Regions from separate parts of the Pseudomonas sp. TNT2022 ID642 genome, predicted to be linked through region 2. Evidence: predicted binding sites of a transcription regulator. Region 2 holds the regulator's gene; the other holds the start of a gene.

The links. The regulator sigma-54, encoded in region 2, starts transcription at its own class of promoters, with help from an activator protein. The targets are predictions, from matches to a motif close to ANTGGCATNNANNTTGCTNT.
Region 1: glnK (P-II family nitrogen regulator) is a predicted target of sigma-54. The motif match lies at 12,019-12,038, and genes of this name have one in related genera.

What each region holds. Positions count from the first base shown of each region.
Region 1 is NZ_JAMDGW010000019.1:424,142-439,828, forward strand. Features, by position in the region: gene M5G26_RS20170 (class I adenylate cyclase) at 30-2,873, shown strand; gene rnk (nucleoside diphosphate kinase regulator) at 2,880-3,299, opposite strand; gene M5G26_RS20180 (DUF1289 domain-containing protein) at 3,446-3,667, opposite strand; gene cyaY (iron donor protein CyaY) at 3,672-4,004, opposite strand; gene lptM (LPS translocon maturation chaperone LptM) at 4,290-4,463, shown strand; gene lysA (diaminopimelate decarboxylase) at 4,473-5,720, shown strand; gene dapF (diaminopimelate epimerase) at 5,724-6,554, shown strand; gene M5G26_RS20205 (DUF484 family protein) at 6,568-7,293, shown strand; gene xerC (tyrosine recombinase XerC) at 7,296-8,195, shown strand; gene M5G26_RS20215 (HAD family hydrolase) at 8,192-8,890, shown strand; gene sutA (transcriptional regulator SutA) at 9,034-9,360, opposite strand; gene M5G26_RS20225 (secondary thiamine-phosphate synthase enzyme YjbQ) at 9,463-9,888, opposite strand; gene M5G26_RS20230 (ammonium transporter) at 10,104-11,441, opposite strand; gene glnK (P-II family nitrogen regulator) at 11,479-11,817, opposite strand; gene M5G26_RS20240 (accessory factor UbiK family protein) at 12,231-12,491, shown strand; gene M5G26_RS20245 (BRO-N domain-containing protein) at 12,855-13,376, shown strand; gene M5G26_RS20250 (HigA family addiction module antitoxin) at 13,371-13,583, opposite strand; gene M5G26_RS20255 (N-acetyltransferase) at 14,555-15,007, shown strand; gene M5G26_RS20260 (hypothetical protein) at 15,042-15,212, shown strand; gene M5G26_RS20265 (YifB family Mg chelatase-like AAA ATPase) at 15,383-15,687, shown strand, end outside.
Region 2 is NZ_JAMDGW010000001.1:60,683-76,369, reverse strand. Features, by position in the region: gene M5G26_RS00335 (KpsF/GutQ family sugar-phosphate isomerase) at 153-1,127, shown strand; gene M5G26_RS00330 (KdsC family phosphatase) at 1,127-1,651, shown strand; gene lptC (LPS export ABC transporter periplasmic protein LptC) at 1,660-2,232, shown strand; gene lptA (lipopolysaccharide transport periplasmic protein LptA) at 2,219-2,764, shown strand; gene lptB (LPS export ABC transporter ATP-binding protein) at 2,764-3,489, shown strand; gene M5G26_RS00310 (RNA polymerase factor sigma-54) at 3,677-5,167, shown strand; gene hpf (ribosome hibernation-promoting factor, HPF/YfiA family) at 5,241-5,549, shown strand; gene ptsN (PTS IIA-like nitrogen regulatory protein PtsN) at 5,562-6,026, shown strand; gene rapZ (RNase adapter RapZ) at 6,029-6,886, shown strand; gene M5G26_RS00290 (HPr family phosphocarrier protein) at 6,902-7,177, shown strand; gene M5G26_RS00285 (ZIP family metal transporter) at 7,257-8,150, opposite strand; gene M5G26_RS00280 (superoxide dismutase) at 8,181-8,792, opposite strand; gene M5G26_RS00275 (hypothetical protein) at 8,794-9,234, opposite strand; gene M5G26_RS00270 (class II fumarate hydratase) at 9,262-10,638, opposite strand; gene M5G26_RS00265 (FagA protein) at 10,619-11,026, opposite strand; gene pmbA (metalloprotease PmbA) at 11,276-12,622, opposite strand; gene yjgA (ribosome biogenesis factor YjgA) at 12,731-13,255, shown strand; gene tldD (metalloprotease TldD) at 13,347-14,789, opposite strand; gene M5G26_RS00245 (carbon-nitrogen hydrolase family protein) at 14,794-15,654, opposite strand.

The DNA of each region.
Region 1 (15,687 bases), on a different contig from region 2:
TCCGAGCCCGCGAGCCGGTTTGAGCTGACATGACGCGCACCCACGAAATCCGCCCCGACCTGGATGAAGGCATTGACCGCAAGGTCCTCAGCCAGCTGCGCGCGCGTTTTCTCAAACTCAATGAAGGCCGCCTCGGCCGCGCCCTCGAAGGCCTGTCGACACGCCAACAGAGCGTGTTGACGTTGTTGCCGTTGTTCTTCCACGTCAACCATCCGCTGCTGCCGGGCTATGTCTCGGGCAGTACACCGGCCGGCCTGTCGAATTACGAGCCGGACACCAACACCCTTGCCGAAGCGCAACGCCTGACCCGTTCGTTCTCCTACAAACCACGCCACGGCAGCAATCCACCGCGACCGATTCACGGCCTGTTCCTGATGGGCAGCCTCGGCACGCTGGCGCAGGCCGATCAGAGCGACATGGACGTGTGGGTCTGCCACGCACCGGACCTTAGCGAAAGCGAACTCGCTGAACTGGGCAAGAAATGTCAGTTGCTGGAAGCCTGGGCGGCCAGCCAGGGCGCCGAGGCGCATTTCTTTCTGATCGACCCGGAGCGCTTCGTCAAAGGCGAACGCGACGCCCAACTCAGCTCGGAAAACTGCGGCAGCACTCAGCACTATCTGCTGCTAGACGAGTTTTACCGCACCGCGATCTGGCTGGCCGGGCGCACGCCGATCTGGTGGCTGGTGCCGGTTTACGAAGAAACCGCTTACGACCTTTACACCCATACCCTGCTGTCCAAGCGCTTTATCCGCGCAGACGAAACCCTCGACCTTGGCCATCTGGCGAGAATCCCGCCAGGCGAGTTCATCGGCGCAGGGTTGTGGCAGTTGTTCAAAGGCATCGAGTCACCGTACAAGTCGGTACTCAAGCTGCTGTTGACCGAGGTCTACGCCAGCGAACACCCGCAGGTGCAGTGCCTGAGCCTGCGCTTCAAGAAAGCCGTGTTCGCCAATCAGCTGGATCTGGATGAACTGGATCCGTACATGGTCGTGTACCGGCGCATTGAGGAATACCTCACGGCGCGCAACGAACCGGAACGCCTGGAACTGGTGCGCCGCGCGTTGTACCTGAAGGTCAACCGCAAGCTCACCGGCAACAGCCGCACCCAGAGCTGGCAACGCTCGCTGCTGGAACGGCTGGCCAGCGAATGGCATTGGGATCAGCGACAACTGACGCTGCTCGACAGCCGCAGCCAGTGGAAAGTCCGCCAGGTCAGCGCCGAACGCCGGGCGCTGGTCAATGAGCTGAACTACAGCTATCGCTTCCTCACCCAGTTCGCCCGCACCGAGCAAACCGTCAGCCTGATCAACAAGCGTGACCTCAATGTGCTCGGCCGCCGGCTCTATGCCGCCTTCGAACGCAAGGCCGACAAGGTCGAGTTCATCAACCCCGGCATCGCCCCGGATCTGGCTGAAGACACCCTGACACTGGTGCAGTCGCGCAACAAAAAGGAACCGGGGCAAACCCAGTGGGGCCTGTATAACGGCAGCCTTACCGCACTGGAATGGGAGCACTTCGCGCCGATCAAGCGCAGCCGCGAATTGCTTGAATTGCTGACCTGGTGCCACCGCAACGGCGTGATCGACAGCAGCACGCGTCTGGCCCTGCATCCCGGCACCAGCGACCTGAGCGAGTTCGAGCTGTTCAACCTGCTCGGCAGCCTGCAACAGTGCATCGCCCTGCCCCTGCCCACGGTGGCCGAAGAGCCGCTGCTGCGCGCCGCGGTGCCGAGCGAAGTGCTGATTCTGGTCAACGTCGGCATTGATCCGCTCAAACATCACCGCGACCTGAACATCCTGATGACCACCGAGCGCACCGACTCGCTGAGCTATGCCGGGGTGCGCGAAAACCTCGTGCTGACCCTGGATCAGGTTACGCTCAACAGCTGGAACGAAGTGCTGGTCAACCGTTTCGACGGCCCCCACGCCCTGCTCGACTGCCTGCGCGATTACCTCAACAACCTGCCACGCGGGGCTTTGCAGCCGTCGTTGAAGGTGCGCTGCTTCTGCCACAACCGTGCACAGTTCATCGCCCGTCGCGTCGAGGAAATCATCGACACCGCGCAGAATCTGTTGCTCAGCGAGTTGAATCATCGCTACCTGATTCAGGTACAGCAGCACTATCACGTGCTGGAGTTAGTGCCGGGCCAGGTCAACCATGTCGCGCTTGCGACATTGCCAGCGTTGCTGGATTACCTTGGTGAAGAACAGCCGCGCTACAGCCCGCTGCACCTGGATCCGATGGCGCTGGAAGATCACGACCTCGCATTGATCCTGCCGATGGGTCAGCCGGAATGCATTCAGGTGTTCTACCGGATCACCGAGCAGCAGGCCGAACTGTACGTGCTGGATGAGTTCAACGCACTGTGGCAGCAGCATTTGCCTTATCACGACGAGCAGAGTTTGCTGGTGCCGTTGCAGCGATTCCTGCAATCAATCCTGTTCCGCCGTGAAGCCGTGCTACCGATGGACGCCAGCCCGGATGCCCGTCTCGACACTTTGTATTACCAGTTATTGCCTTCGGGTCCGGGGCGCGCGCGTCGGGTTGAAGCGCGGCCGGCACCGCAAACGCCGGTGAACAAACCGTTCTATGACGTGCAGGCGATCGTCGGCAAAGCCGCACCGGGCGAAGTGCAGGTCACCCTGTATTGCAATCAACGGGAATTCAGCGAGCTGGAACATGGCGACCAGCTGTTCAGCGTGGTCGCCCGGGAGATCGTCGAGCAGCGCCGCGAGAGCGAACGCTATCGCTGCTACATCACCGACCTCGACCTGTCGGGTCTGCTCGGTGACGGGCAAAGTTCAAGCAATCTGTATCTGCGCTACAAGGCTGACCTGGAGCGCGCCCTGAACGAGGCGCTCGAACAGGTCTGAGGCGGATTACTCGGGAAACGCGCCACCGTTGGCTGGTTGCGATTCGACTTCCAGCAAAGTCAGTTTGAGGGTCTTGCCACCGGGTGCCGGCCAGTCGATGTGCTGACCGACTTTCAGGCCCAGCAACGCGCTGCCGACCGGAGCCAGGATCGAGATCTTGCCTTCATCGGCGTTGGCATCCTTCGGATAGACCAGCGTCAGGTGATAGTCCTTGCCACTGCCTTCTTCGCGGCAATGCACACGGGAATTCATCGTCACGACATCGGCGGGCACTTCATCGTGGCCGACCACGGTATCGGCGCGGTCCAGCTCGGTTTGCAGCGCAATCACGCCCGGCGCAGCCTGGTCTTTATCGTTCAGGCTATCGATCAGGCGCTCCAGACGTTGCACGTCCAGACGGGTAAGGGTGATGGAAGGTGCGGTCATGATCCGGGCAGACTCCTTTCTTCTGCACACAAAAAAAGCAAAACCCCGCCAAAAAAGACGGGGTTTTCACCAAGCCTCGATGGGTTGAGGCGTGTTCGGACACTATCACAGCTCAAAAAATATACAAGTCACCCACCCGGCAGCTCCTACATTGAGGAGTTGCGGCGGTCTGCGGCTTGGGCGCAGATGACCCGACGGCGTTGATCGTCCGCCGAACGCCATTCGCGAATGTCTTCGACATGGCGGAAGCAGCCGAGGCAGACCTTTTGTTCGTCCAGTCGGCACACGCCGCTGCACGGCGACGGCACGGCAGGGCTGATGTTGCTGTAAAGCGGCTTGGGTGGACGAACAGGAGCGGTGTCAGTCACGGAATCACAGACCTTCGAAGTCGAATTCAGCGCCAGCCTGTTGCTTGACGATGCGCTCGAGCATTTCGCCCAGTTGCTCTTCGCTCTTGTCGCACATCCAGCGCTCGCTTTCTTCGTCATAGTCGAAGTGGAAACCACCGGACACCGCCGCCAGCCACAGCTGACGCAGCGGCTCCTGGCGGCTGAAGATCAGCTGCGAGCCGTTTTCGAACTTGACGGTAAGCACACCGGCCGAGTTCTCCATGTCGATATCCAGGTCGCTTTCATCAAAAATGTCTTCCAGTTTTTCCTGGGTTTCATCGACCAGATCGTGGAAACGGGCTTCGGACAAACTCATTGCGGCAACCTCAAAAAATGTTCTGATCAGGCTCAAGCGCCGAAAGATACGGACGCTGCTGGCCGATTGCAAAGATTAACGACCTGTGGGAGCGAGCCTGCTCGCGAATGGCCGGCACATTCAACATTATTGCTGGCTGACCCGCCGCATTCGCGAGCAGGCTCGCTCCCACAGAGATATTGGTGCATTTAGAGAGCCCCGCCGGACGGGAACCCCATCACATAGGCAAGCCGCCGGGTGGCCGGTATACTCCGGCGCAATTAACGCATTTTCAAGGATTTCGCCATGAAGCGCCTGATCTCTTCCCTTGCTGCGCTCGTCGCGGTTGCCTGCCTTGTTTCGGCCTGCGGTCAAAAAGGCCCGCTGTACCTGCCCGATGATGATCAGGACCCGGCCGAGCAAGCCCAGTCTTCGCAGAAGCAACCGTCCAAAGCACACAAGCACGACGTTTACCAATAAGGGATCGCCATGGACGCTTTTAACTACCGTGGCGGGGAGCTGTTCGCGGAAGGTGTGGCGCTGTCCGCCATCGCCGACCGTTTCGGCACGCCCACCTATGTTTACTCACGCGCACACATCGAAGCCCAGTATCTGGCCTACGCCGATGCGCTGGCCGGCATGCCGCACCTGGTCTGCTTTGCGGTCAAAGCCAACTCCAACCTCGGCGTACTGAATGTCCTGGCCCGTCTCGGTGCCGGTTTCGACATCGTTTCCCGTGGTGAACTGGAGCGCGTCCTTGCCGCTGGCGGCAGCCCTGACAAGATCGTCTTCTCCGGTGTCGGCAAGACCCGTGACGACATGCGTCGCGCGCTGGAAGTCGGCGTGCACTGCTTCAACGTCGAATCCACCGACGAGCTCGAGCGCCTGCAAGTGGTCGCCGCCGAACTGGGCGTTCGCGCACCGGTTTCGCTACGCGTGAACCCGGACGTCGATGCCGGCACCCACCCGTACATTTCCACCGGTCTCAAAGAGAACAAGTTCGGCATCGCCATCGCCGACGCCGAAGACGTGTACGTGCGTGCCGCGCATCTGCCGAACCTGGAAGTAGTGGGCGTTGACTGCCACATCGGTTCGCAACTGACCACGCTGCCGCCATTCCTCGACGCACTTGATCGCCTGCTGGATCTGGTCGATCGCCTCGGCGACTGCGGCATTCACCTGCGCCACATCGATCTTGGTGGTGGTTTGGGCGTGCGTTATCGCGATGAAGAGCCGCCATTGGCTGCCGACTACATCAAAGCCGTGCGCGAGCGTCTCAACGGTCGTGATCTGGCGTTGGTGTTCGAGCCGGGCCGTTTCATCGTTGCCAACGCCGGCGTGCTGCTGACTCAGGTCGAGTACCTCAAGCACACCGAGCACAAAGACTTCGCCATCGTCGACGCGGCGATGAACGACCTGATCCGCCCGGCGCTGTATCAGGCGTGGATGGACGTTACCGCGGTCAAACCGCGTGACACCGCTGCGCGTAAATACGACATCGTCGGCCCGATCTGCGAAACCGGTGACTTCCTCGCCAAGGACCGTGAATTGGCCCTGGCCGAAGGCGATCTGCTGGCCGTGCATTCGGCCGGTGCCTACGGTTTTGTAATGAGTTCCAACTACAACACCCGTGGCCGTGCGGCCGAAGTGTTGGTAGACGGTGACCAGGTTTTTGAAGTGCGCCGCCGCGAAACCGTGGCCGAGCTGTTTGCCGGCGAAAGCCTGCTGCCGGAGTAACCCATGCTGCTGCGTTTTACCAAAATGCACGGCTTGGGCAATGACTTCATGGTTCTCGACCTGGTCAGCCAGCACGCGCATATTCAGCCAAAGCACGCCAAGCAATGGGGCGATCGGCACACCGGCATCGGTTTCGACCAACTGCTGATCGTCGAAGCGCCGAGCAACCCGGACGTGGATTTCCGTTATCGGATTTTCAACTCCGACGGATCCGAAGTTGAGCAGTGCGGCAACGGTGCGCGCTGCTTCGCCCGTTTCGTGCTCGACAAGCGTCTGACCGCCAAACGGCAGATCCGCGTCGAGACCAAGGGCGGCATCATCGAACTGGACGTGCGTAACGACGGCCAGATCGGCGTGAACATGGGTGCTCCGCGTCTGGTGCCGGCGGACATTCCGTTCGACGCGCCTGCACAGGCCAGCAGCTATCAGCTGGAAGTCGACGGCACCACGGTCGAACTGGCCGCCGTGTCGATGGGCAACCCGCACGCGGTATTGCGCGTGCAGGACATCAACAGCGCACCGGTGCATGAACTGGGGCCGAAAATCGAGCACCATCCGCGCTTCCCGGCGCGGGTCAATGTCGGTTTTCTCCAGGTCATCGACCGCAACCGCGCGCAGTTGCGCGTGTGGGAACGCGGTGCCGGGGAAACCCAGGCCTGCGGCACCGGCGCGTGTGCAGCGGCTGTCGCTGCGATCAGCCAGGGGTGGATGGATTCGCCGCTATTGATCGACCTGCCCGGCGGGCGTCTGTCCATTGAGTGGGCAGGCCCTGGCCAACCGGTGCTGATGACCGGTCCGGCAGTGCGTGTATATGAAGGACAAGTACGTCTTTGAGTGAGCAGAAATCATGACCGATAAGCCTCAGGTACCCGCCCGACAGTCCGACGAATCAGCGTCCGAGAGCCTGGAGGCGGCAGCGGTTGCCGCATACCTCGAGGCGCATCCGGACTTCTTCGTCGAGCACGAAGAACTGCTGCCCGCCTTGCGCATTCCTCACCAGCGCGGTGACACCGTTTCGCTGGTCGAGCGGCAGATGACTATCCTGCGCGACCGCAACATCGAGATGCGTCACCGCCTCTCGCATTTGATGGACGTCGCCCGCGACAACGATCGCCTGTTCGACAAGACTCGTCGCTTGATCCTGTCCCTGATGGACGCCAGCAGCCTGGAAGACGTGGTGATCAGCGTCGAAGACAGTCTGCGTCAGGACTTCCAGGTGCCTTTTGTCAGCCTGATCCTGCTTGGCGACAATCCGGCGCCAGTCGGCCGTTGGGTGACCCACGCTGACGCCCAAGTCGCCATCGGCGGCTTGCTCACCGAAGGCAAAAGCGTCAGCGGCACCCTGCGCGAGCACGAACTGGACTTCCTCTTCGGCGAAGAACAGCGCAAACAGATCGGCTCCACCGCCGTGGTCGCGGTCAGCCATCAAGGCATCCACGGCATTCTGGCAATCGCCAGCCGTGATCCGCAGCACTACAAGAGTTCGGTCGGCACGCTGTTCTTGAGCTACATCGCCGAAGTCATGGGCCGCGTGCTGCCACGGGTCAACAGCTCCCTGCGCTCGGTACGCTGAGCATGGAACGGCAACTGGACGCTTACTGCGAACACCTGCGCAGTGAGCGACAGGTGTCGCCGCACACGCTGTCAGCCTACCGCCGCGACCTCGACAAAGTCCTTGGCTGGTGCGTCAAACAGAACATCGGCAGCTGGGCAGCGCTGGATATTCAGCGCCTGCGCAGCCTGATCGCTCGCCTGCATGCGCAAGGTCAATCCTCGCGCAGCCTCGCCCGACTGCTGTCGGCAGTGCGCGGGCTTTATCACTATCTGAATCGCGAAGGCCTCTGCGACCATGATCCGGCGACCGGTCTGGCACCGCCGAAAGGCGAGCGTCGCCTGCCGAAAACCCTGGATACCGACCGTGCACTGCAATTGCTTGAAGGAGCAGTCGAGGATGATTTTCTCGCGCGGCGCGATCAGGCGATTCTGGAGTTGTTCTATTCCTCCGGCCTGCGTCTTTCCGAATTGACCGGGCTCAATCTTGATCAACTTGATCTGGCCGATGGCATGGTGCAAGTGCTCGGCAAGGGCAGCAAAACCCGTTTGCTGCCGGTGGGCAGAAAGGCCCGCGAAGCGATCGAACAATGGCTGCCTCTGCGGGCCATGACCAACCCGGCTGATGACGCCGTGTTCGTCAGCCAGCAAGGCCGGCGCCTCGGCCCGCGAGCGATCCAGGTACGAGTCAAACTGGCCGGCGAGCGCGAGTTGGGGCAGAACCTGCACCCGCATATGTTGCGGCACTCCTTCGCCAGCCACTTGCTGGAATCCTCGCAAGACCTGCGCGCGGTGCAGGAATTGCTCGGCCACTCCGACATCAAGACCACGCAGATCTATACCCATCTGGACTTCCAGCACCTGGCGGCGGTCTACGACAGCGCCCATCCACGGGCCAAACGCATGAAAGGCGATGATTCATGAGCATCCAGTTGATCACCTTCGACCTCGACGACACCCTCTGGGACACCGCCCCGGTAATCGTCAGCGCCGAAGCGGTATTGCGCGAATGGCTGAGCGAACATGCGCCAAATCTGGGCGCGGTGCCGGTGGAGCATTTATGGGCGATTCGTGAGCGTGTACTGGCTAACGAACCGGGGCTGAAACACCGCATCAGCGCGCTACGTCGGCGGGTGTTGTTTCATGCGATGGAAGACGCTGGGTACGCCCATGGAGAAGCAACCGACCTGGCAGACAAGGGCTTTGAAGTGTTTCTGCATGCGCGGCATCAGATCGAAGTGTTCCCTGAAGTCGAGCCAGTGCTGGAGGTTCTCGCCAATCACTATGCGCTTGGGGTGGTCACCAATGGCAATGCCGATGTGCGTCGATTGGGCCTGGCGGACTACTTCAAGTTTGCCTTGTGTGCGGAAGACATCGGCATCGCCAAACCGGATGCCCGGTTGTTCCACGAAGCCTTGCAGCGCGGTGGCGCCACGGCCGAAACCGCCGTACATATCGGCGATCATCCGGGCGATGACATTGCCGGGGCGCAGCAGGCCGGGTTGCGGGCGATCTGGTTTAACCCGGCAGGCAAGGTCTGGGAGGCGGATCGCCTGCCGGATGCCGAGATTCGTAGCCTGAGCGATTTGCCAGCCGTTCTCGCACGCTGGAACCGCTGAAAAGATCGCAGCCTTCGGCAGCTCCTACAGGGAAACGCATTCCAATGTAGGAGCTGCCGAAGGCTGCGATCTTTTGATCTTTTCATCACCCATGAAAAAGCCCGCAGCGACGGCGGGCCTTTTCAGCAAGCCAGCGGCACGCCTCAGATAGGGCGGCTGCCGTACTTGTTGTCCGGCTTCTTCGGCGGATCGGCGACCACATTGGCCTCCACTTCCTGCACTTTTCCGCCGCGCGACAGGAACTCTTCCATGGCCTTGGCCAGGGCGTCGCGCTCCTTGTTCTTGGCTTCAATGCTCGGCAACTCGTCTACCGACACCGCAGCCTTGGCTTTGCCTTTGGCAGCCGGGGCCGGCGTATCGTCACCGCCATCGTCGTCAGCAACGTCTTCCGCTGCTGCTTCCAGGCCTTCCTCGGCCTCGTCTTCGTCGCCTACTTCGAGGTCGTCGTTTTCCAGATCATCGTCGCTCATGTTCTACCTCATGACTTGCGAAAAGCAGATTAGTTATAGACCAGCTTTGGCAACTGTCGAAAGTTGCCGTTAAAAAATCAGTAACCATTGGTGACCAACGGTTTATGCCCCTTCACCGTGCAAGGTGGCGAGGACTTTTCGAGCACCGCCATGATCACGGTGCTCGCCCAGATAAACGCCTTGCCAGGTCCCCAGTGCCAGGCGACCTGCCGAAACCGGCAGACTGATCTGGCAGCCAAGCACGCTGGCCTTGAAGTGCGCCGGGAGGTCGTCCAGGCCTTCGTCGTTATGCTCATAGCCGTCTGTTCCTTGTGGGATCAGACGATTGAAAAATCGTTCGAAGTCGCGACGTACCGCCGGATCGGCGTTCTCGTTGATGGTCAACGACGCCGAGGTATGCTGCAGCCACAAATGCAACAGACCGACCCGGCACTCCCTGAGTTCAGGCAGGCCTTTGATCAACTCGTCCGTTACCAGATGAAAGCCCCGGGGCCGTGCCCGCAGGGTTATCAGAGTCTGTTGCCACATACAGTTCTCCGCACGTTCGGGGCGCATTCTAGCGCGCTCTGGGAAAAAACAAAGGCCCTAATATTCCTGCAATGATGTAAGCCATTGGCCGCAGAAAAACGCTCGTCGTAAACACGACCAAAGCCGTACGAAAAATCCTTTCAGCTGTTCTCTCTGCGACAAATTCCAGACAAAAAAATGCCCGGCGAACCGGGCAAGTTTTTTAATGCGCGTACTTACAGGTTGTAGCCGCGTTCGTTGTGTTGTGCCAGATCGAGGCCAACCGACTCTTCTTCCTCGGTCACACGCAGACCCATGACGGCGTCGAGGACCTTGAGGATGATGAAGGTGACGATCGCGGTGTAGATCACCGTGAAGCCCACGCCTTTAACCTGAATCCAGACTTGCGCACCGATATCGGTAACGGTGCCGAAGCCACCCAGCGCCGGCGCAGCGAACACACCGGTGAGGATCGCGCCGAGGATACCGCCGATACCGTGTACGCCGAACGCGTCCAGGGAATCGTCATAACCGAGTTTGCGTTTCAGGGTGGTGGCGCAGAAGAAGCACACCACGCCTGCAGCCAGACCGATCACCAGTGCGCCCATCGGGCCTACGGTGCCGGCAGCTGGAGTAATCGCTACCAGACCGGCAACCACACCCGATGCGATACCCAGTGCGCTTGGCTTGCCGTGGGTGACCCACTCGGCAAACATCCAGCCCAGTGCCGCAGCAGCGGTAGCAATCTGAGTGACCAGCATCGCCATACCGGCGGTGCCGTTGGCCGCCGCAGCGGAACCGGCGTTGAAGCCGAACCAGCCGACCCACAGCATCGCCGCGCCCATCAGGGTGTAACCCAGATTGTGCGGAGCCATCGGGGTGGTCGGGAAGCCTTTACGCTTGCCCAACACCAGGCAGGCAATCAGACCGGCGACACCGGCGTTGATGTGCACCACGGTGCCGCCCGCGAAGTCGAGTACGCCCCAGTCCCACATCAGGCCGCCGTTGCCGGACCAGACCATGTGCGCGATCGGTGCATAAACCAGGGTGAACCAGATAGCCATGAAGATCAGCATCGCGGAGAACTTCATCCGCTCGGCGAACGCACCGACGATCAGCGCCGGAGTGATGATCGCGAAGGTCATCTGGAAGGTGATGAACACCGCCTCAGGGAACAGCGCCGCTGGGCCGGTCAGGCTCGAAGGCGTGACACCGGCGAGGAACGCCTTGCCCATGCCGCCGAAGAACGAGTTGAAGTTGACGACGCCCTGCTCCATGCCGGTGGTGTCGAACGCAATGCTGTAGCCATAAATGACCCACAGGATGCTGATCAGACCGGTAATGGCGAAGCACTGCATCATCACGGAAAGAATGTTTTTCGAGCGAACCATGCCGCCGTAGAACAGCGCCAGGCCCGGGATGGTCATGAACAGCACGAGTGCCGTCGAGGTGAGCATCCAGGCAGTGTCGCCGGAATTGAGGACTGGGGCCGCCACTTCGTCTGCCGCCATTGCAAGGCTTGGCATTACGATGGACAACAGGGCTCCTAGCCCTGCGAATTTACGCAGAGTCATATTGTTTTCTCCTGGGGCGTTGGGGTTTGTGGCGGCGTTAGATCGCGTCGGTATCGGTTTCGCCGGTACGGATGCGGATCGCCTGTTCCAGATTGACCACGAAGATCTTGCCGTCACCGATCTTGCCGGTGTTGGCCGCCTTGGTTATCGCCTCGATAACCCGATCCAGATCCTTGTCGTCGATGGCCACGTCGATTTTCACCTTGGGCAGAAAATCGACCACATATTCCGCGCCGCGATACAGCTCGGTGTGACCCTTCTGCCGGCCGAAGCCTTTGACTTCAGTAACGGTAATGCCCTGCACGCCGATTTCGGACAGCGACTCGCGCACGTCGTCCAACTTGAACGGCTTGATGATGGCAGTGACTAGCTTCATGAAACTCTCTCCCGAATTGGTGGACTTGCCCCAGGAAAACAAACCCGACTCAAGTCTAAGCGCAGTGCCTGGCTTTGTAACGCATCGTCGGCCTTACCTGCCCGACTGACGCCAGCTAACCGCTGCTAACGAAACTCCCCGCTCCGTCTGCCGCACTGCATTCGTCACAGCGACTGCATCAGTGCATGGGTCGAAGGTGACTAAGCAGAAACCTTGCCATCTCGCCAAAATCCCCTGATTTCAATCCCTTGGCCGCTGCCGCAAGCCATCTCGTGCAAAACGCCATCCGGATACGCACAACAACGGTGCGTCGCCGTCCGTCCGCCTGCGCGAAAAGCGTGCATCCCTGACCACGAGATTGACTATAGACACTGCGTGATACACTGCCGGCCATTGTTTCCAGGACATCCACCATGCTCGCGCCCAAAGACTTCCTCGACGCCCTGAGCGGCACCGCCTCCCGCCTGTTCAGCGGCGACACCCCGCTGCCAAAAGCCGAAATCGAAAGCCAGTTCAAGATGCTGCTGCAAAGTGCCTTCAGCAAACTCGATTTGGTGAGCCGTGAAGAGTTTGATAGTCAGATGGTCGTTCTGGCCCGAACTCGCGCTCGCCTCGAAAGCCTCGAAGCCAAAGTCGCCGAGATGGAAGCCAAGCTGACACCGCCAGCCGAATAACGCATCCCCCTGTAGGAGCTGCCGAAGGCTGCGATCTTTTGATCCTCAGTCCTTCAACCATCCCGGCAACCTCCTACAACCTGCACCACCGCCGTCCGATTGCGCCGAAAAGCCCAAGTTTCTAAGCTCACCCGATGCTGAATGTTCAGCACCGGGTTTGGCGACTTGGATCGAATTTGACGCAATGCAACTAAATTCACAGAGAGGTTTTTTCTCTCAACGAGTTATGGCAGCTTTGCGTGGGAGACCTCAGGGTCTGCCGGTTTCGAATTCACCGGTTCGCCAACCCGCGCATAGCTGCCACCCTTTTCGTTTGGCGACGAACAGAAGCAGTTTTCTTCACTTGAATTCGAGAACTGAACCATGGACGAAAACTACCTGACACCTAGCATCTTCACCCGCCACAAACTCCCCCTCCACGCCCTTCTCATCCAGAACCAACCCTGGTTCTGCGCCCGAGACCTGAGCCGCATGCTGCACATCTACCTCAACGAACGCATGCTGCGAAAACTCGACCCCGACCAACACCAAACCCGTAAAACCCTCATCCACAACCAAATCGAAAACACCCTTCTGATCAGCGAATCCGGCATCTACGCCCTCCTCGTCTACCACTACTGCCCCGAATACCGAGCGCTACGCGAATGGCTCACCCACCAGGTCATCCCCACCCTGCGCGACGCCCAACACCCCACCACAAGCGAACGTCCACACCTCAGCTTGCTCAACTGGCCGGACATGACGTTGAGTTTGTTGCATTGGAATAATCAGCCGTGGATACGGTTGCAGGATGTGCCACAGATGATGGTGGAACGGGAACAGACCAAGCGCCCAATGACGGGGCCATGGTGGAAAAGAGCTTCGCGGATGCTGCAATCGCTATAAACCCGCATGCCGAAGCTGGGCCCTGCGCAAATCGTAAGTCGACTGAAGATTCATCCAGAACTCAGGCTTAGTGTTGAGATGAGTGGCAAGGCTGATTGCCAGATCGGCGCAGATCCTGAGCTGGCATTTCACAAGCTTTTCGATCTCACTTTCGGGCCAGTTCGTGGGCATGGCCAGATCCATGACAGTCATGCCCAACGGCTCCATGAATTACTTACTCAGAACCTCGCCCGGATGAATCGGGCGCATACCATTGCGGTCCATTTTTCGCCTCCAGAGGCTGCGTTGAGTGACCAAACTGGAGCATCCGACTCCTGGATACAAGACCTTCACACCCCTTTCGCCGGCGTCCTACACCTATTAGGGCATGGCCCTACAAACATCAGCGTCTGCGCCCAGTTACGCAGCCCTTACGCATGTCATTACATTGGCAAACGAAATACGCCCATCAAGATGGAGGTATCTGTGAAGGATAAGAAGAGGAAGGAAAAGCTATTTCAGATTGTTGATTTGCACCTCGAAGCACTCCGTTTGGCTGGGGATATGTCAGCCAACCAACGGCGATTTATTGAAGTTGCTGTTACATGTGGGCCAGCGCTTGAGCCAAGCGGCGCGCTGGCCGGTAGAAGGCCTGAGTGAAAAATAAAAAAGGCGTCCATAGGACGCCTTTTTTTGTGTTCGGAGGAGTAGTCGCAGCGATTCTTTAGCTCCCGACTTTACGGCCTTGGGTTCAGAATCCGACAGGCTAGCCCGTCGTCATTACTTCAGAGAAACCCGCTTTCTCTGCTGCCAAAAATGCGGGGGAGCTTTTACTGGTGCCCAGTCCCGACGAATGCGCAGTTGCAGTCCTCGAGCGTGAGGATCCTTCAGTACCGCTCAGGAGTCAAAGCTCATTTACGATCGAGAGCAGCGCAAAACCCTCATCCATGCCGGTATAAAGTATTGCCTCTCCGCCCTCTCACAATCTGAACTGGCCATCTCCAACGTCCTTCACTAACGCAAGCACTGTCCTACAAGGACCGTCCCCTACGTCTGATTACGTAAGCATCAATGCCTTCGATATCGTCTGCAGATTGATCCCACAGAACAAGACGATGCGAAGAAAAGGCAAAGGTACCGAACTTCGAAATCAGACACTCAAATCTGAATCCCGAAAACTCGCACATCAAACAATGTCCATGGACCCAGAAGCCCTGGCGGCTGGAGTTGATGCTCTATCACTCAGGATCGATCCGATTACTCCAGTAGCAATCAACGCATTCCACCAGTGGACCGGCCCCGTTGGGTATCCATGGGACGCTGTGTTGGACTGGAAGACCAAAGATGCAAAAGGGCTGGACTTGGCGTTCTGGTACGAAGAAGAACTGTGCGGACTGTGCTACGCAACGCCGCGAAGAAGCACGATCTGCATAAAAATCGTCCTTTTGCAGGGACACACCTGCAAGACAAATACCTTGCGGGGCTGGATCGCTCCGATGGCATTGCTGACAACAGAATTCTACGCCCGGAAGCTGGGGTGCACGCAAATCGAAGTACAAGAGCCAGACTCAGGCGCCATCCCTTACTATCAAACGCTGGGATTTTATTTTGATACAACCGGCCGCCTTGTCTTTCCATTGGACGACCAATAAGATCGAATCAAGCATCCCGGCACGTGAGGTGTTTATGAAGCAGAAGAAGCAGAAAACCCAACCGGCACGGGTTTCCAAACCAGGTACCGAGACACTCGGTTTGCCGGACAGAGTTTCAGCCAGTCAGCGGCATTTTCTGAAAGTGGCCGCGACCTATGGCAAGGAAATGGAGCCCGATGGCTGGCTCGCCGGTGGTGGAACCTGAGTACCGCCAAAATAACCGCCTGACAGGCGGTTTTTTATGCCTGCAGGTTATTGTCTCCTGCAACATCCGGTGAAAATTCGCTCATAGAACCCACCTACCAACATCCCCTCCCCCGACTACCCTTCAAAAACCCGCAGGAAGCGGCTCCCGATTCAGCTCAAGGAACGACCATGTCCCTCTCCATCGTCCACAGCCGCGCCCAGATTGGCGTGGAAGCCCCCGCTGTCACCGTCGAAGTTCATCTGGCCAACGGTCTGCCGTCGCTGACCATGGTCGGGCTGCCCGAGGCGGCGGTAAAGGAGAGCAAGGATCGCGTGCGCAGTGCGATCATCAATTCCGGGCTGCAGTTTCCGGCGCGGCGGATCACCTTGAATCTGGCCCCGGCAGATCTGCCCAAGGACGGTGGGCGGTTTGATCTGGCGATTGCCTTGGGGATTCTGTCGGCGAGTGTGCAGGTGCCGTGTCTGACGCTGGA
Region 2 (15,687 bases):
GTACCAGCCTGAGTTCGGCGATATGACAGGTGCGCAGGGTCTTTTCCCGGGTTTTGGTAACGAGGAATGACAAAGCACGACGAACTAGCGTGAGGCTTTGCAACATAACCGCTATAATCGCCGCCTTTTCATCGGGCTATACGATTTCTGACATGAGCCAATCCAGCGACCTGATTCAATCGGCACAACGCACCATCCAACTCGAAGTGGAAGCCGTACAAGGCTTGTTGCCCCATATCGACGCCGATTTCGTACGCGCTTGCGAGATGATTCTGGCCAGTAAAGGCCGTGTAGTCGTGGTCGGCATGGGCAAATCCGGGCACATTGGCAACAAGATTGCCGCGACCCTGGCCAGCACCGGCACCCCGGCATTTTTTGTCCACCCGGCCGAAGCCAGCCATGGCGACATGGGCATGATCACTCGCGATGATGTGATCCTTGCCCTGTCGAACTCCGGCTCGACCAACGAAATCGTCACCTTGCTGCCGCTGATCAAACGTCTGGGTATCCAGTTGATCAGCGTCACCGGTAACCCGCAGTCGCCACTGGCCAAGGCTGCCGAGGTCAATCTCAACGTTCACGTCGAGCATGAAGCCTGCCCGTTGAACCTGGCGCCGACTTCCTCGACCACCGCGGCACTGGTCATGGGTGACGCGCTGGCCGTGGCACTGCTGGAAGCACGCGGCTTCACCGCCGAAGATTTCGCCTTTTCTCACCCGGGCGGCGCTTTGGGCCGTCGTCTGTTGCTGAAAGTGGAAAACGTCATGCACGCGGGCCAGGAGTTGCCGCAAGTACAACGCGGTACGCTGCTCAAGGATGCGCTGATGGAAATGACCCGCAAGGGTCTGGGCATGACCGTGATCCTTGAAGCCGATGGCAAACTCGCCGGGATCTTCACTGACGGCGACTTGCGCCGTACGCTGGACCGCAGCATCGACATTCGCAGCGCCACCATCGACCAGGTGATGACGGCCCACGGCAAGACTGCCCGCCCGGAAATGCTGGCCGCCGAAGCCCTGAAAATCATGGAAGACCACCGAATCAACGCATTGGTAGTCGTAGACGAGGAAGATCGCCCGGTCGGCGCCTTCAACCTCTCCGATCTGCTGCGCGCAGGAGTCATGTAATGAGCAACGATCTGCTGCAACGCGGCAAAGCGGTCAAACTGGCGGTTTTCGACGTCGACGGTGTCCTTACCGACGGGCGCCTGTACTTCCTCGAAGACGGCAGTGAGTTCAAGACCTTCAATACCCTCGATGGCCAGGGCATCAAGATGCTGATGAACGCCGGCGTGCAGACCGCTATCATCAGCGGTCGCAAGACCCCGGTGGTCGAGCGTCGCGCGAAAAACCTCGGCATCCCGCACCTGTTTCAGGGGCGCGAAGACAAATTGGTCGTTCTCGACGGTCTTCTCGAGCAACTGGGCCTAAGCTATGAACAGGTCGCCTATCTCGGTGACGACCTGCCTGACCTGCCGGTGATTCGCCGCGTAGGCCTGGGCATGGCCGTGGCCAACGCTGCCGACTTCGTCCGCGAACACGCCCATGGCGTTACCCGCGCCCGTGGTGGCGAAGGCGCCGCCCGCGAATTCTGTGAATTGATCCTGCGCGCCCAGGGCCGCCTCGATGCGGCCAACGCCGCGTACCTGTGAGCCAAGCCATGTTCAGCAAAAAATTTCGTAACTTCCTGCTGTTCGGCTGCATCGCTGCGATTTTCGCAGCGGTCGGCTACTGGAATATCAGCCCGGAACGCTTTCTCGACAAACCACCGGTCACCTCGGTGGAAACGCCTATCGACTGGTATGCAACCAACACGCATACCCTGCAATACCTGCCGGATGGCAAGGTGCAGTATGAAATGACGTCCGAGAAAGCCGAGCACGTTAAGGCAACCGACGTCACGCTCGTGACCAAACCCGACCTGAACATGTATCGCGGAACAGAATTCCCGTGGCACGTGACCAGTGAGCGCGGTGAAGTGAATTCAGGCGGCACCGAAGTCGAACTGATCGATTCGGTACGCGTTGCGCGCACCGATGAAAAGAAGCGTGACATCCTGATCACTTCCACTCGCATGACCGTGTTCCCGCAGCAGGAATATGCGCAGACCGAGCAACCCGTTAGAATCGACGGCGCTGGCGGTGTATCGACTGGCGTTGGAATGAAAGCGTACCTGAAGGAAAGCAGGATACACCTGCTATCGAACGTAAGAGGACAGTATGAGGCTCGTTAAAACCCTCCCTATTTTGCTCAGTCTGGGCGCAGCACTGGGAAGCGTGAGCGCCTGGGCTCTGCCGAACGATCAGCAGCAACCTATCCGCATTCAAGCCGACGACGCCCAACTGGACGACAAGAACGGCATCGCCACCTATAAAGGTGATGTAATCATCACCCAGGGTTCGATGATCGTTAAAGGCAACACGGTGACCATGACTCGCGCGCCGAATGGCGATATCGACGTAGTGACCTCCGTGGGCAACCTGGCTTACTTTGAACAGTTGCAAACCCAGGGTGACACCAAACCGGTTCAAGGCTACGGCGTGACGATTCAATACCACGCCCAGCAAAACCGCGTCGTACTGATCGACAAGGCCAAGGTCGTCGACAAAGACGGCAACGTCACTCAGGGCGAGAAAATCGTCTACGACACCGTGAAGAAACTGGCCAGCGCCGGTCGCGCTACCGGCAACAAGGTCACCGAGTCGCGTCCGCGCATCGACATGGTGATCCAGCCGAAGAAGAAAACCGACGAGAAAACCCAGTAATGGCAACTCTGAAAGCTCAGCACCTGGCCAAGGCCTATAAAAGCCGCCAGGTCGTGCGTGACGTCAGCCTGTCGATCGACAGCGGCCAGATCGTCGGTCTGCTCGGCCCGAACGGTGCCGGCAAGACCACTTGCTTCTACATGATCGTCGGCCTGGTACAGGCCGATCAGGGCCGCGTACTGATCGACGATCTGGACGTCAGCCACCAGCCGATGCACGGTCGTGCAAAGGCCGGCATCGGCTATCTGCCGCAAGAAGCGTCGATCTTCCGCAAACTGTCGGTGGCTGACAACATCATGGCCATCCTCGAGACCCGTCAGGAACTCGACAAGGCCGGTCGCCGCAAAGAGCTGGAAAGCCTGCTGCAGGAATTCCACATCAGCCACATCCGCGACAACCTTGGCATGAGCCTGTCCGGTGGTGAACGCCGCCGAGTGGAAATTGCTCGCGCGCTGGCAACGGCACCAAAATTCATCCTGCTCGACGAACCGTTCGCCGGCGTCGACCCGATCTCGGTCGGCGACATCAAGCAGATCATCCACCACCTCAAGGCCAAGGGTATCGGTGTATTGATCACCGACCACAACGTCCGCGAGACGCTGGACATCTGCGAAACCGCTTACATCGTCAACGATGGTCAACTGATCGCTGAAGGCGATGCAGAAACCATCCTGGCCAACGATCTGGTCAAGGAAGTGTATCTGGGTCACGAGTTCCGCCTGTAAGCGTAACAGTGCCCGGTGCGCCGCCCGGGCGCTGTATCGATTCAAGCAGGAATTAATACGCTTTAATTGTTACAGCGCTCTAGGCAAACACTTCAGTTTCAGGCATATAATTTGCTTAAGTTTGGCGCTCCGGCGCCCTGTAGTGGATGGCGCATAGCGCCGGCGAATAAGGTGTTAAGCCCCTGCCATGAAACCATCGCTAGTCTTGAGAATGGGCCAGCAGCTGACGATGACACCGCAGCTGCAACAGGCCATCCGCCTGCTCCAATTGTCGACCCTGGATCTGCAACAGGAAATCCAGGAGGCTCTGGAATCCAATCCGATGCTCGAACGCCAGGAAGAAGGCGACGACTTCGACAATTCCGACCCCATGGCCGACAACGCCGAACAGAAGCCCATCGAAATCCAGGAACCCTCCTATCAGGAAACCGCACCCACGGTGGACAACCTTGAGGAAGGTGACTGGAGCGAGCGTATCCCCAACGAACTTCCCGTCGATACCGCGTGGGAAGACGTTTACCAGACCAGCGCCAGCAGCCTGCCCAGCAGCGACGATGACGAATGGGACTTCACCACCCGCACGTCCGCCGGCGAGAGCCTGCAAAGCCACCTGCTGTGGCAACTGAACCTCGCACCGATGTCCGACACCGATCGCCTGATCGCCGTGACCCTGATCGATTGCATCAACAATCAGGGCTACCTGGACGAAACCCTCGAAGAGATCCTTGAGGCGTTCGACCCGGAACTGGACATCGAACTGGACGAAATCGAAGCGGTCCTGCACCGCATCCAGCAGTTTGAACCGGCCGGCATCGGCGCGCGCAATCTCGGCGAGTGCCTGCTGCTGCAATTACGCCAGTTGCCAGCCAAGACGCCTTGGCTGGCTGAAGCCAAACGCCTGGTCACCGATTACATCGACCTGCTCGGCAGCCGCGACTACAGCCAGTTGATGCGGCGCATGAAACTCAAGGAAGACGAACTGCGCCAGGTCATCGAACTGGTGCAAAGCCTCAATCCGCGTCCGGGCTCTCAGATCGAGTCCACTGAAGCCGAATACGTCGTCCCTGACGTGATCGTGCGCAAGGACAACGAGCGCTGGCTGGTCGAGCTGAATCAGGAATCGGTGCCGCGCCTGCGCGTCAACGCCCAATACGCCGGTTTCGTCCGTCGCGCCGACACCAGCGCCGACAACACTTTCATGCGCAATCAGTTGCAGGAAGCCCGCTGGTTCATCAAGAGCCTGCAAAGCCGCAACGAAACCCTGATGAAAGTAGCCACCCAGATCGTCGAGCATCAACGCGGTTTTCTGGAGTACGGCGACGAAGCCATGAAGCCGCTGGTCCTGCACGACATCGCCGAAGCGGTCGGCATGCACGAATCAACGATTTCACGGGTGACCACACAGAAATTCATGCATACCCCGCGCGGTATTTATGAGTTGAAATACTTTTTCTCCAGCCACGTCAGCACCTCCGAAGGCGGCGAATGCTCGTCCACAGCGATCCGCGCGATCATCAAAAAACTGGTTGCAGCGGAAAATCAGAAAAAGCCGTTGAGTGACAGCAAGATCGCTGGTTTACTGGAGGCACAAGGCATTCAGGTGGCTCGCCGCACCGTCGCCAAGTACCGCGAATCTCTCGGGATCGCGCCTTCGAGCGAACGCAAGCGGTTGATGTAAGCCACGTTACAGCGTTCCAGTGGCAGGCTATCCAGCCTGCCGCTTTATGCACTGGCAACGAAGGAGAAGCTGTATGCAAGTCAACATCAGTGGACACCAACTGGAAGTGACCCAACCTCTGCGTTCCTATATCGAGGAAAAACTCCAACGACTGGAGCGCCATTTCGACAAGATCACCAACGTGCAAGTCACGATGTGCGTCGAAAAGCTGAAGCAGAAAATCGAAGCCACCTTGCATATACCCGGCAGCGAAGTGGTCGCCAACGCAGAAGATACTGATATGTATGCTGCGATCGACTCACTGACCGACAAGCTGGATCGCCAACTCAAAAAGCATAAGGAAAAGACCCAGAGCCTCCTTCAGGGCGCTACCGGTCGATAACCCCCCCACCCCATGATCCGACTTGAAAACATCCTGACCCCCGGCCGTTCCCTCGTGAACGTGCCGGGCGGCAGTAAAAAGAAAGCCCTCGAACAAATTGCCAACCTGATCGCCCGCGAAGTGCCGGATCTGGAGATGCAAGATGTCTTCGAGGCGTTGATTGCCCGTGAAAAACTCGGCTCCACCGGTTTTGGTAACGGCATCGCCATTCCTCACTGCCGTCTCAAGGGTTGCCAGTCGCCTATCAGCGCCTTGATGCACCTTGAAGCGCCAATCGATTTCGACGCCATCGATGGCGCCCCGGTTGACCTGCTGTTCGTATTGCTGGTCCCGGAAGCCGCCACCGATGCGCACCTGGAGTTGCTGCGTCAGATCGCCAGCATGCTCGATCGCAAGGACGTGCGCGATAAACTGCGCAGCGCTGCGAGCAACGAAGCCTTGTATCAGGTTGTCCTGGACGAGCAGAACGGGCACTAATCATGCGCTTGATCATCGTCAGTGGCCGCTCCGGCTCGGGTAAAAGTACCGCACTGGATGTCCTTGAGGACAACGGTTACTACTGCATCGACAACCTGCCGGCAGGCTTGCTGCCGGAACTGGCCGAACGTGCGCTGATTCACACTGAACTGGCGCAGCCGCTGGTGGCCGTGTCCATTGATGCGCGCAACCTGCCGAGCCACCTGTCGCGCTTTCCCGAGCTGCTTGAAGATGTGCGCAGCAAGCACATCCAGTGCGATGTCCTGTATCTGGATGCCGACGAGGAAACTCTGCTCAAGCGTTTCTCCGAAACCCGCCGTCGCCATCCGCTGAGCAACGCCAACCGCTCGCTGGCCGAAGCTATCCAGGATGAAACCGCCCTGCTCGGCCCGATTGCCGACCTCGCCGACCTGAAGATCAACACCACCAATCTGAACCTGTACCAGTTGCGCGACACCATCAAGCTGCGTCTGCTGAACCAGCCGGAGCCAGGCACCGCGTTTCTGGTCGAGTCATTCGGCTTCAAACGCGGCATGCCGGTGGATGCGGATCTGGTGTTCGATGTGCGCTGCCTGCCTAATCCTTACTGGAAGCCGGAACTGCGTGCGCAATCGGGTCTCGATGCGCCGGTGGCCGAATACCTGGCGGCACAGCCGGAGGTCGAAGAAATGTTTCAGGACATCTTCACTTACCTGCACAAATGGCTACCGCGTTTCGCCGCGAGCAACCGCGCCTACGTCACCATTGCCATTGGCTGCACCGGCGGGCATCACCGCTCCGTCTACCTGACCGAACGCCTGGGTCAGGCCCTGCAGAAAACCCTGAAGAACGTCCAGGTTCGCCACCGCGACCTCACTTAAAGGATTCACACCGCGATGCCTGCTCTGGAAATCGAAATCATCAACAAGCTGGGCCTGCATGCCCGCGCATCGGCCAAATTCGTTGGCGTGGCCGGGCAGTTTCCGGACTGCTCGATCAGAGTGGGCCGTACGCCAGAGACAACGGTCGATGGCAAAAGCATCATGGCGATGATGATGCTGGCGGCAGGCAAGGGCACCAAGATCTATTTGAGTACTGAAGGGCATCAGGAACAGGAAGCGCTGGATGCGCTGGTGGCGTTGATCAACAACTACTTCGATGAAGGTGGCTGACAGCCAAAATCAAAAAGTCGCAGCCCATGTCGCACCAATCCCCTCGTAGGAGCTGCCGCAGGCTGCGATCTTTTGATCTTCAACCCAACGCCGTATCCATCACCATCATCAGACAAAACCCGATCAACAGACCAAGACTGGCCAGTTTGTCATGACCATTGCGTCGCGACTCGGGAATCACTTCGTGGGTCACCACCAGCAGCATCGCCCCCGCCGCCAGTGCCAGACCTAACGGCAACAACACCTGCGCCAGACTGACCAGCCACGCGCACAACAGCGCAAACACCGGCTCGACCAGACCTGACGCCGCGCCGATCAGAAACGCCTTGACCCGCGACATCCCCGCCCCGGCCAACACCAGCGCAATCACCAGGCCCTCCGGCACATCCTGCAAAGCGATGCCCATGGCCAGACTGTCCGCATCCGGCATGCCACCGCCAGCAGAAACGCCGACGGCCATGCCTTCAGGGATGTTATGGGCAATGATGGCGAACACGAACAGCCAGATCCGCGGCGGTATCACCGGATGCTCGACGGTGCCGACGAGCATTTCCGGGGACGCACCCGACACCTTGCGATCAACCAGATACAGGCCAAACGCCCCGAGCATGATGCCGAAGCAGATCAGGCCACTGGCGCCCCACGGCGTCAGGCCGAGGCTTTCGGCGGCAGCGATGCCCGGCACGATCAGCGAAAACGCCGTCGCCGCCAGCATCACCCCGGCACCAAAACCCAGCAAAGTATCGCTGAGTGCCTGCGGCATGCGCCGAATCACCAGCACCGGGACGGCGCCAAGCGCCGTGCCGAGAGCGCAGATCGCACCGCCCTGCAATGCCCGCGACAGCCTCGGCTCAAGGTTCAGCCATTCCAGTCCGTGGGCAACCAGCAAGGTCATGCCCGCCAACAGTAATAGCGATCCCACTGCGTAACGAAACATACGCCCACTTCCGATCGCCAGTGTTTCAGTGCCCATAGTCAGCCTTGGATTGTTTTTATAGAAGACTTAAACCAGTGCGGCCTGATAGCGCGCAGCGACTTCAGGCCAATTGATCACGTTGTAAAAGGCGTTGATGTATTCCGGTCGACGGTTCTGATAGCGCAGATAATAGGCGTGCTCCCAGACGTCGAGACCGAGAATCGGCGTATTGCCGTTCATCAACGGACTGTCCTGGTTGCCGCTGCTTTCCACGATCAGCGTCTTCTCAGGGGTCACGCTGAGCCAGGCCCAGCCGCTGCCGAAACGGGTCAGTGCAGCTTTGGTGAAGGCCTCCTTGAAGCTGTCGAGACCACCCAGATGTTCATCGATGGCCTTGGCCAGCGCGCCATCCGGCTTGCCGCCACCGTTGGGCACCATGACTTCCCAGAACAACGAGTGGTTGGCGTGACCGCCGCCCTGATTGATCACCGCCGCACGGAGCTTTTCCGGCAATTGCTGAACGCTGGCGACCAGTTTTTCCACCGGCCACTCAGCGTATTCAGTGCCTTCTACGGCGGCGTTGAGGTTGTTGATGTAGGTCTGGTGATGCTTGGTGTAGTGAATCTCCATGGTCTGCGCATCGATATGCGGTTCCAGGGCATCGTAGGCGTAAGGCAAGGCAGGCAAGGTAAAAGCCATTTCAATGGACTCCATGGTAATGGGGGGCAGGCGCACGGCGCGCATTGCCGGTGTCGGGGTGCAATAAGCGCTGGGTGCGCGGATATTCGCCGTGCTCACTGATGAAATTCAGCAGTTCGACATAGGTCTTGCTGCTCTGGCGCAACGCCGCTTCACGCAAGGCCAGGCGCTGACGTTCGTCCTGCATGGTCTGCAACAAGCGTTGATGGATGGCGCAGAGGTATTCGGCGCTTTCCTCCGGCTGATTCAGGCGCAGGTGCAAGTCCGCCAGGTTGTGGTGGGAGATCACGCAAGCCGCCACCGCTTCATCAGCATCTGCCCAGCGTTCGAACAACACTTGCGCGAGGGCCAGGGCTTGCAGGTACGCCTCACGGGCGTCGATCAGCTCGCCCAACATGAAGCAGCGATTGGCCCGTTCGATCGTGCGTTTCCAGTGCTCCATGGTGAGCCTCCAAAGCGGTTGCGGGGTTTACACGCCGCCGGCGGTGAGTTTCTCGGGATTGAGCAACTCTTCCAGTTGGCTGCGCGACAGGTCGGTATGTTCCAGGGCGACGTCGATCACCGCGCGACCTTCCTTGTAGGCCTGCTTGGCGATTTCGGCGGCTTTCTGGTAACCGATGATCGGGTTGAGCGCGGTGACCAGAATCGGATTGCGCGACAGCGCTTCTTTCAAGCGCGATTCGTTGACCTTGAAGCTGGCGATGGCTTTGTCACCGAGCAGGCGGCTGGAGTTGGCCAGCAGTTCGATGCTGCTCAACAGGTTCTGCGCGATGATCGGCAGCATCACGTTGAGTTCGAAATTGCCCGACTGACCAGCGATAGTGATCACCGAATCGTTGCCGATCACTTGCGCGGCGACCATGGCGGTGGCTTCGGGAATCACCGGGTTGACCTTGCCCGGCATGATCGACGAGCCCGGCTGCAGGGCTTCCAGTTCGATTTCGCCGAGGCCGGCGAGCGGACCGGAGTTCATCCAGCGCAGGTCGTTGGCGATTTTCATAAGCGATACCGCGATGGCCTTGAGCTGGCCGGAGACGGCGACGGCGGTGTCTTGCGAGCCGATCAGCGCAAACAGATCCTTGCCCGGGGTGAATTGCACGTCGGTCAACTGGCTCAACTGACGACTGAAACGTGCGGCGAACTCAGGATGCGCGTTGATCCCGGTGCCGACCGCCGTGCCGCCCTGCGCCAGCGATTGCAGGCTCGGCAGCAAATCCTGCAAATGCGCGATGTTGGCTTTGAGCTGCTGCGCCCAGCCATTGAGTACCTGGCTCATGCGCACCGGCATCGCGTCCATCAAATGTGTGCGGCCGGTTTTGACGTGATGATGCACCTGCCCGGCTTTCTGCTCGATCACTTGCACCAGGTGCAGCAGCGCCGGCAGCAGTTGTTCGTGCAGGGCCAGCGCAGCGCTGACGTGGATGGTGGTCGGGATAATGTCGTTGCTGCTTTGGCCGCAGTTGACGTGATCGTTGGCGTTGACCGGTTCGCCGAGCAAACGGCTGGCCAGGGTGGCAATCACTTCATTGGCGTTCATGTTGGAACTGGTACCGGAACCGGTCTGGAAGATATCCACCGGGAAATGCTGCATGAAATCGCCTTCGAGCAAACCTTGCGCGGCGTCGTTGATGGCTTTGCCCTGAGCGGCAGTGATTTGGTTGAGTTCGACGTTGGCGCGGGCTGCGGCGGCTTTGGCGAGGATCAATGCGCGAATGAATTGCGTCGGCATTGGTTTGCCGCTGATCGGGAAGTTATCCACTGCGCGCTGGGTTTGCGCGCCGTAGAGAGCGTCCACCGGCACCTGCAGTTCGCCCATGCTGTCGCGCTCAATACGAGTCTTGGTCATCTGAAAATCCTTGCACCAGTTCAATAAGAGGAATCGAGGGAAGCAGATCGCAAGTGGCGAGCTGCCAGGTGTAGCGTTGCCAGCGCTTGAGCCGGCATTTGCACAGGGACAGGCGCTCCATTTCACGCAACGGGCGCCAGGCTTGATCGAGGCAGAGGCTGCGCCAGTGCCACGGCAAGGCGATGTCGGTGGCGGTGTCGAGCAGCAAATGGAAAGAGGTTTCGGCGACCATCCAGGGCGAGGTCGCGGTGCAACAAGACAGATACCGGCCTTCGGCCAGGTAATGTTCGATCAGGCGCGGTTCGTCAGGATCCATCGCGCAGCGGATCTGGCGACTCATCCAGCGCCAGCTTTCGAGGTAAGGCTGCTCGTGCAAGGCAGAACTCATGATCCGGGGCTCATCCGATAATGAGATTTATTATTAGATGATAATGAGAACCAAAACAAGAGCACCTGGTTACACAGACCCCATTGTGGGAGCGAGCCTGCTCGCGAAGGCGTCGGGTCAGTCACCATGAAGGTCGGCAGTTAAATCGCTTTTGCGAGCAGGCTCGCTCCCACATGGGTTTCGTGGGGAGCCAATAAAAAAGGCGCGCTACCCGATGGGGTGGCGCGCCTTTTGTGTGACAGTTGCGGTTTAGCTGCCCGCGACAGTCATCCGCTCGATCAACACCGAGCCGGTGCGAATGTTGCTGCGCAACTCCAGATCATTACCCACCGCGACAATCTGCTTGAACATGTCACGCATGTTGCCGGCGATCGTCACTTCCTGCACCGCGAACTGGATTTCACCGTTCTCGACCCAGAACCCCGCCGCCCCGCGCGAATAGTCGCCGGTAACCATGTTCAAGCCATGGCCCATCAACTCAGTGACCAACAAGCCACGGCCCATGCGTTTCAACAGCGCCGCCTGGTCTTCGTCGCCGTGGGTGACGAACAGGTTATGCACGCCACCCGCGTTAGCGGTGCTTGGCATTCCCAGTTTGCGGCCGGAGTAGGTACCGAGAATGTACGAGACCAATTCGCCCTTTTCGACGAACGGTTTGGCATACGTCGCCAGGCCATCACCGTCGTATGAAGCACTGCCCATTGCGCGCATTAGATGCGGACGCTCGTCGATGGTCAGCCATTCCGGGAACAGCTTCTGCCCCAGCGAGCCCTCAAGGAACGACGATTTGCGGTACAGGCTGCCACCGGATACCGCCGAGAGGAAACTGCCAAACAACCCGCCCGCCAGCTCTGCGGAAAACAGTACCGGCACCTCACAGGTCGGTACCGGACGCGCGCCCAGACGACTCGCCGCTCGTTGCGCAGCACGCTGACCGATGCTCACCGGATCGGCGAGCAATTCGCCCTGACGGCTCACGTCATACCAGTAATCGCGCTGCATCTGGCCATCAGCCTCAGCAATCATCACGCAGCTCAGGCTGTGCCGGGTCGATGCGTAACCACCGATAAAACCGTGGCTATTGCCGTAAACGCGGCAGCCCTGATGGGTGCTGAGCGTGGTGCCATCGGCGTTCTTGATCCGTGCATCGGCGTCGAATGCTGCTGCTTCACAGAGCAAAGCCTTCTCGATGGCCTGCTCCGGGGTGATGTCCCATTCGTGGAACAGATCGAAATCCTGCTGCTCGCGGGCCATCAGCGCGGCATCTGCCAGGCCCGAGGCCTCGTCTTCCGAGGTGTGTTTGGCAATCGCCAGTGCGGCGGCGACGGTCTCGCGAATGGCGTCCGGGCCGGTGGCGGAGGTGCTGGCCGAGCCTTTGCGCTGGCCCACATACAGCGTGATGCCAAAGCCCTGATCACGGTTGAATTCAACCGTTTCGACTTCGCGCTGACGCACCGACGTCGACAGGCCCTGCTCCAGCGACACGGCTACTTCGCAGGCGCTGGCGCCCTGACGCTTGGCTTCGGCGATGATCTGCTCGACCTGTTCCTGCAGTGCCGGCAATGCCTGCGGGCCGACGCTTTGAACTGCACTCATGCTCATCTCCACTCAAATGCTGCTTTCGGCTGGGGTCATCGAGCGACCGGGCCGGACAAGCGGCCCCCGACTGGTTATCATGGCGGCGTTTCTTTGCGGACTGCCACCATGGTTGATTCTTACGACGACTCCCTCGATACGGGAGAAAAAAGCAAATCTCAGGTCAAACGCGAGCTGCATGCTCTGGTTGACCTTGGCGAGCGCCTGACAACACTCAAGCCAGACTTGATCGCAAAACTGCCGCTGACCGACGCCATGCGCCGGGCTTTGGCCGATGCGCCCAAGCACACCGCGAACATCGCGCGTAAACGGCACTTGCAGTTCATCGGCAAACTGATGCGCGATCAGGACACTGACGCGATTCTCACGCTGCTCGATCAACTCGATGCCTCGACTCGTCAGTACAACGAGCGTTTCCATAACCTGGAGCGCTGGCGTGATCGCCTGATCGCAGGCGACGATGCCGTGCTGGAGAAATTCGTCGTCGAGTACCCGGACGCCGATCGCCAGCAATTGCGTTCCCTGATCCGTCAGGCTCAGCACGAGGTTGCGCAAAACAAACCTCCTGCTTCCAGCCGCAAGATCTTCAAGTACATCCGTGAGCTGGACGAGACTCAACGCGGCCTGCGTTGATATTCGCCACTTGTAGGAGCTGCCGCAGGCTGCGATCTTTTGATCTTAAGAGCAAAGATCGCAGCCTGCGGCAGCTCCTACACACGTTTATTTATGCGCCCGTGCCACCCACGGTGATCGCATCGATTTTCAGCGTTGGCTGACCGACGCCTACCGGCACCGATTGCCCATCCTTGCCGCAAGTACCCACACCACTGTCCAGCGCCAGATCGTTACCGACCATCGACACCCGGCTCATCGCCTCGGGGCCGTTGCCGATCAACGTCGCGCCTTTGACCGGCGCAGTGATCTTGCCGTCCTCGATCAGGTACGCCTCGCTGGTGGAGAACACGAACTTGCCGCTGGTGATGTCGACCTGACCGCCGCCGAGGTTGGCGCAGTAGATGCCCTTCTTCACAGAGGCGATGATTTCTGCCGGATCGCTTTCGCCACCGAGCATGTAAGTGTTGGTCATGCGCGGCATCGGCAGATGCGCATAGGACTCACGACGCCCGTTACCGGTGCGGGCCACGCCCATCAGGCGCGCGTTGAGCTTGTCCTGCATGTAGCCTTTGAGTACGCCATTTTCGATCAGCGTGGTGCACTCGGTCGGCGTGCCTTCGTCGTCGACGCTCAGCGAACCGCGACGGCCGCTCAAGGTGCCGTCATCGACGATGGTGCACAGCTTGGAAGCAACCATTTCCCCCATGCGACCGCTGTAGGCCGAACTGCCCTTGCGGTTGAAATCGCCTTCCAGACCGTGGCCGACCGCTTCGTGCAACAGCACGCCAGACCAGCCCGAACCCAACACCACCGGCAGAGTACCGGCCGGCGCGGGGATCGCTTCCAGATTCACCAGCGCCTGACGCAGCGCCTCACGGGCATAGCCCATGGCGCGGTCTTCGGCGAGGAAATAACGGTAGTCGGTACGCCCGCCGCCGCCATGACCGCCGCGCTCGCGACGGCCATTCTGCTCAACGATCACACTGACGTTGAAGCGCACCAGCGGGCGCACATCCGCCGCCAGCCCGCCGTCGGTGGACGCCACCAGAATGCGCTCCCAAACCCCGGCCATGCTCACGCTGACCTGCTGGATACGCGGGTCGAGCGCGCGGGTGGCGACGTCGATGCGTTTGAGCAGCTCGACTTTCTCGGCGCGGCTCAGCACTTCCAGCGGGTTGTCCGGCGCATACAGTTGCGCGACATCCTGCGTGGTGAACGCCTGCACCGTGCCGTTCTGCCCGGCCCGGGAGATCGAACGCGCGGCACGGGCCGCTGCGCCGAGCGCTTCGAGGGTGATCGCGTTGCTGTAGGCGAAACCGGTTTTCTCACCGGACTGCGCGCGCACGCCGACACCCTGGTCGAGGTTGAAGCTGCCTTCCTTGACGATGCCGTCTTCCAGCGCCCAGGACTCGGAAATCTGGCCCTGGAAATACAGGTCGGCCGCATCGATGCCAGGACCGGCCAGATCACCGAGCACGCCTTGCAGGCTCTCGATCGTCACGCCGCCGGGCGCCAACAGGTGATCACTGACTGAGGACAACAACTCGCTCATAGGTTTACGCCTTAAATTCGTGTTCTGAAGCAGGCCGCTGTGCGCCCTGCGAGAAAAACCGCCGATGACTCGTCACCGGCATTCGCGCCCTGATGGACGCTTGTTCATTGCTATCGCGCTCGGCCAACAACACCGCTTCGCCTTGATCCTGATTCGCCAATACGCGGCCCCATGGGTCGATGATCGCCGCGTGACCGAAGGTTTCCCGCGGCCCCGGGTGGGTCCCGCCCTGCGCTGCGGCCAGCACATAACACTGTGTCTCGATGGCCCGTGCACGAATCAGCACATCCCAATGCGCTGCGCCGGTCACCGCAGTAAACGCCGACGGTGCGGTAATCAATTCAGCACCGGCGGCACGCAATTCGCTGTACAGCTCGGGAAAGCGCAAGTCGTAACACACGCTCAGACCGAGTCGGCCCACCGGCGTATCGGCAACCACGACGCCACTGCCATAAGCATAGTCATCGGATTCGCGGTAACGGCCGCGATTGTCTGCCACGTCGACATCGAACAGATGCAACTTGTCATAGCGTGCAACGATTTCGCCCTGCTCATCGACCAGCAGCGAGCAGGCATTGACCTTGGCCGTCGGCTGATCCACTGGAGGCAAGGGCAAAGTACCGGCCACTATCCATAACTTGAGGTCGCGGGCGGTCTGTTTCAACCACGGCAGGATCGGTCCTTCGCCCAATGCTTCGGCGCGGCCGATATCAGCGATGTCACGACGGCCCATGGCGGCGAAGTTTTCCGGCAGCACCGCCAGCTTGGCGCCACCGGCCGCAGCCTGTTCGAGCAGGCGCCGGGCCTGAGCCAGATTGGCCAGCACGTCGCTCTGGCTGACCATTTGAATCACCGCTAAAGACATGGCCGCTCCTCGGAATCTGCACATAAATCTGTA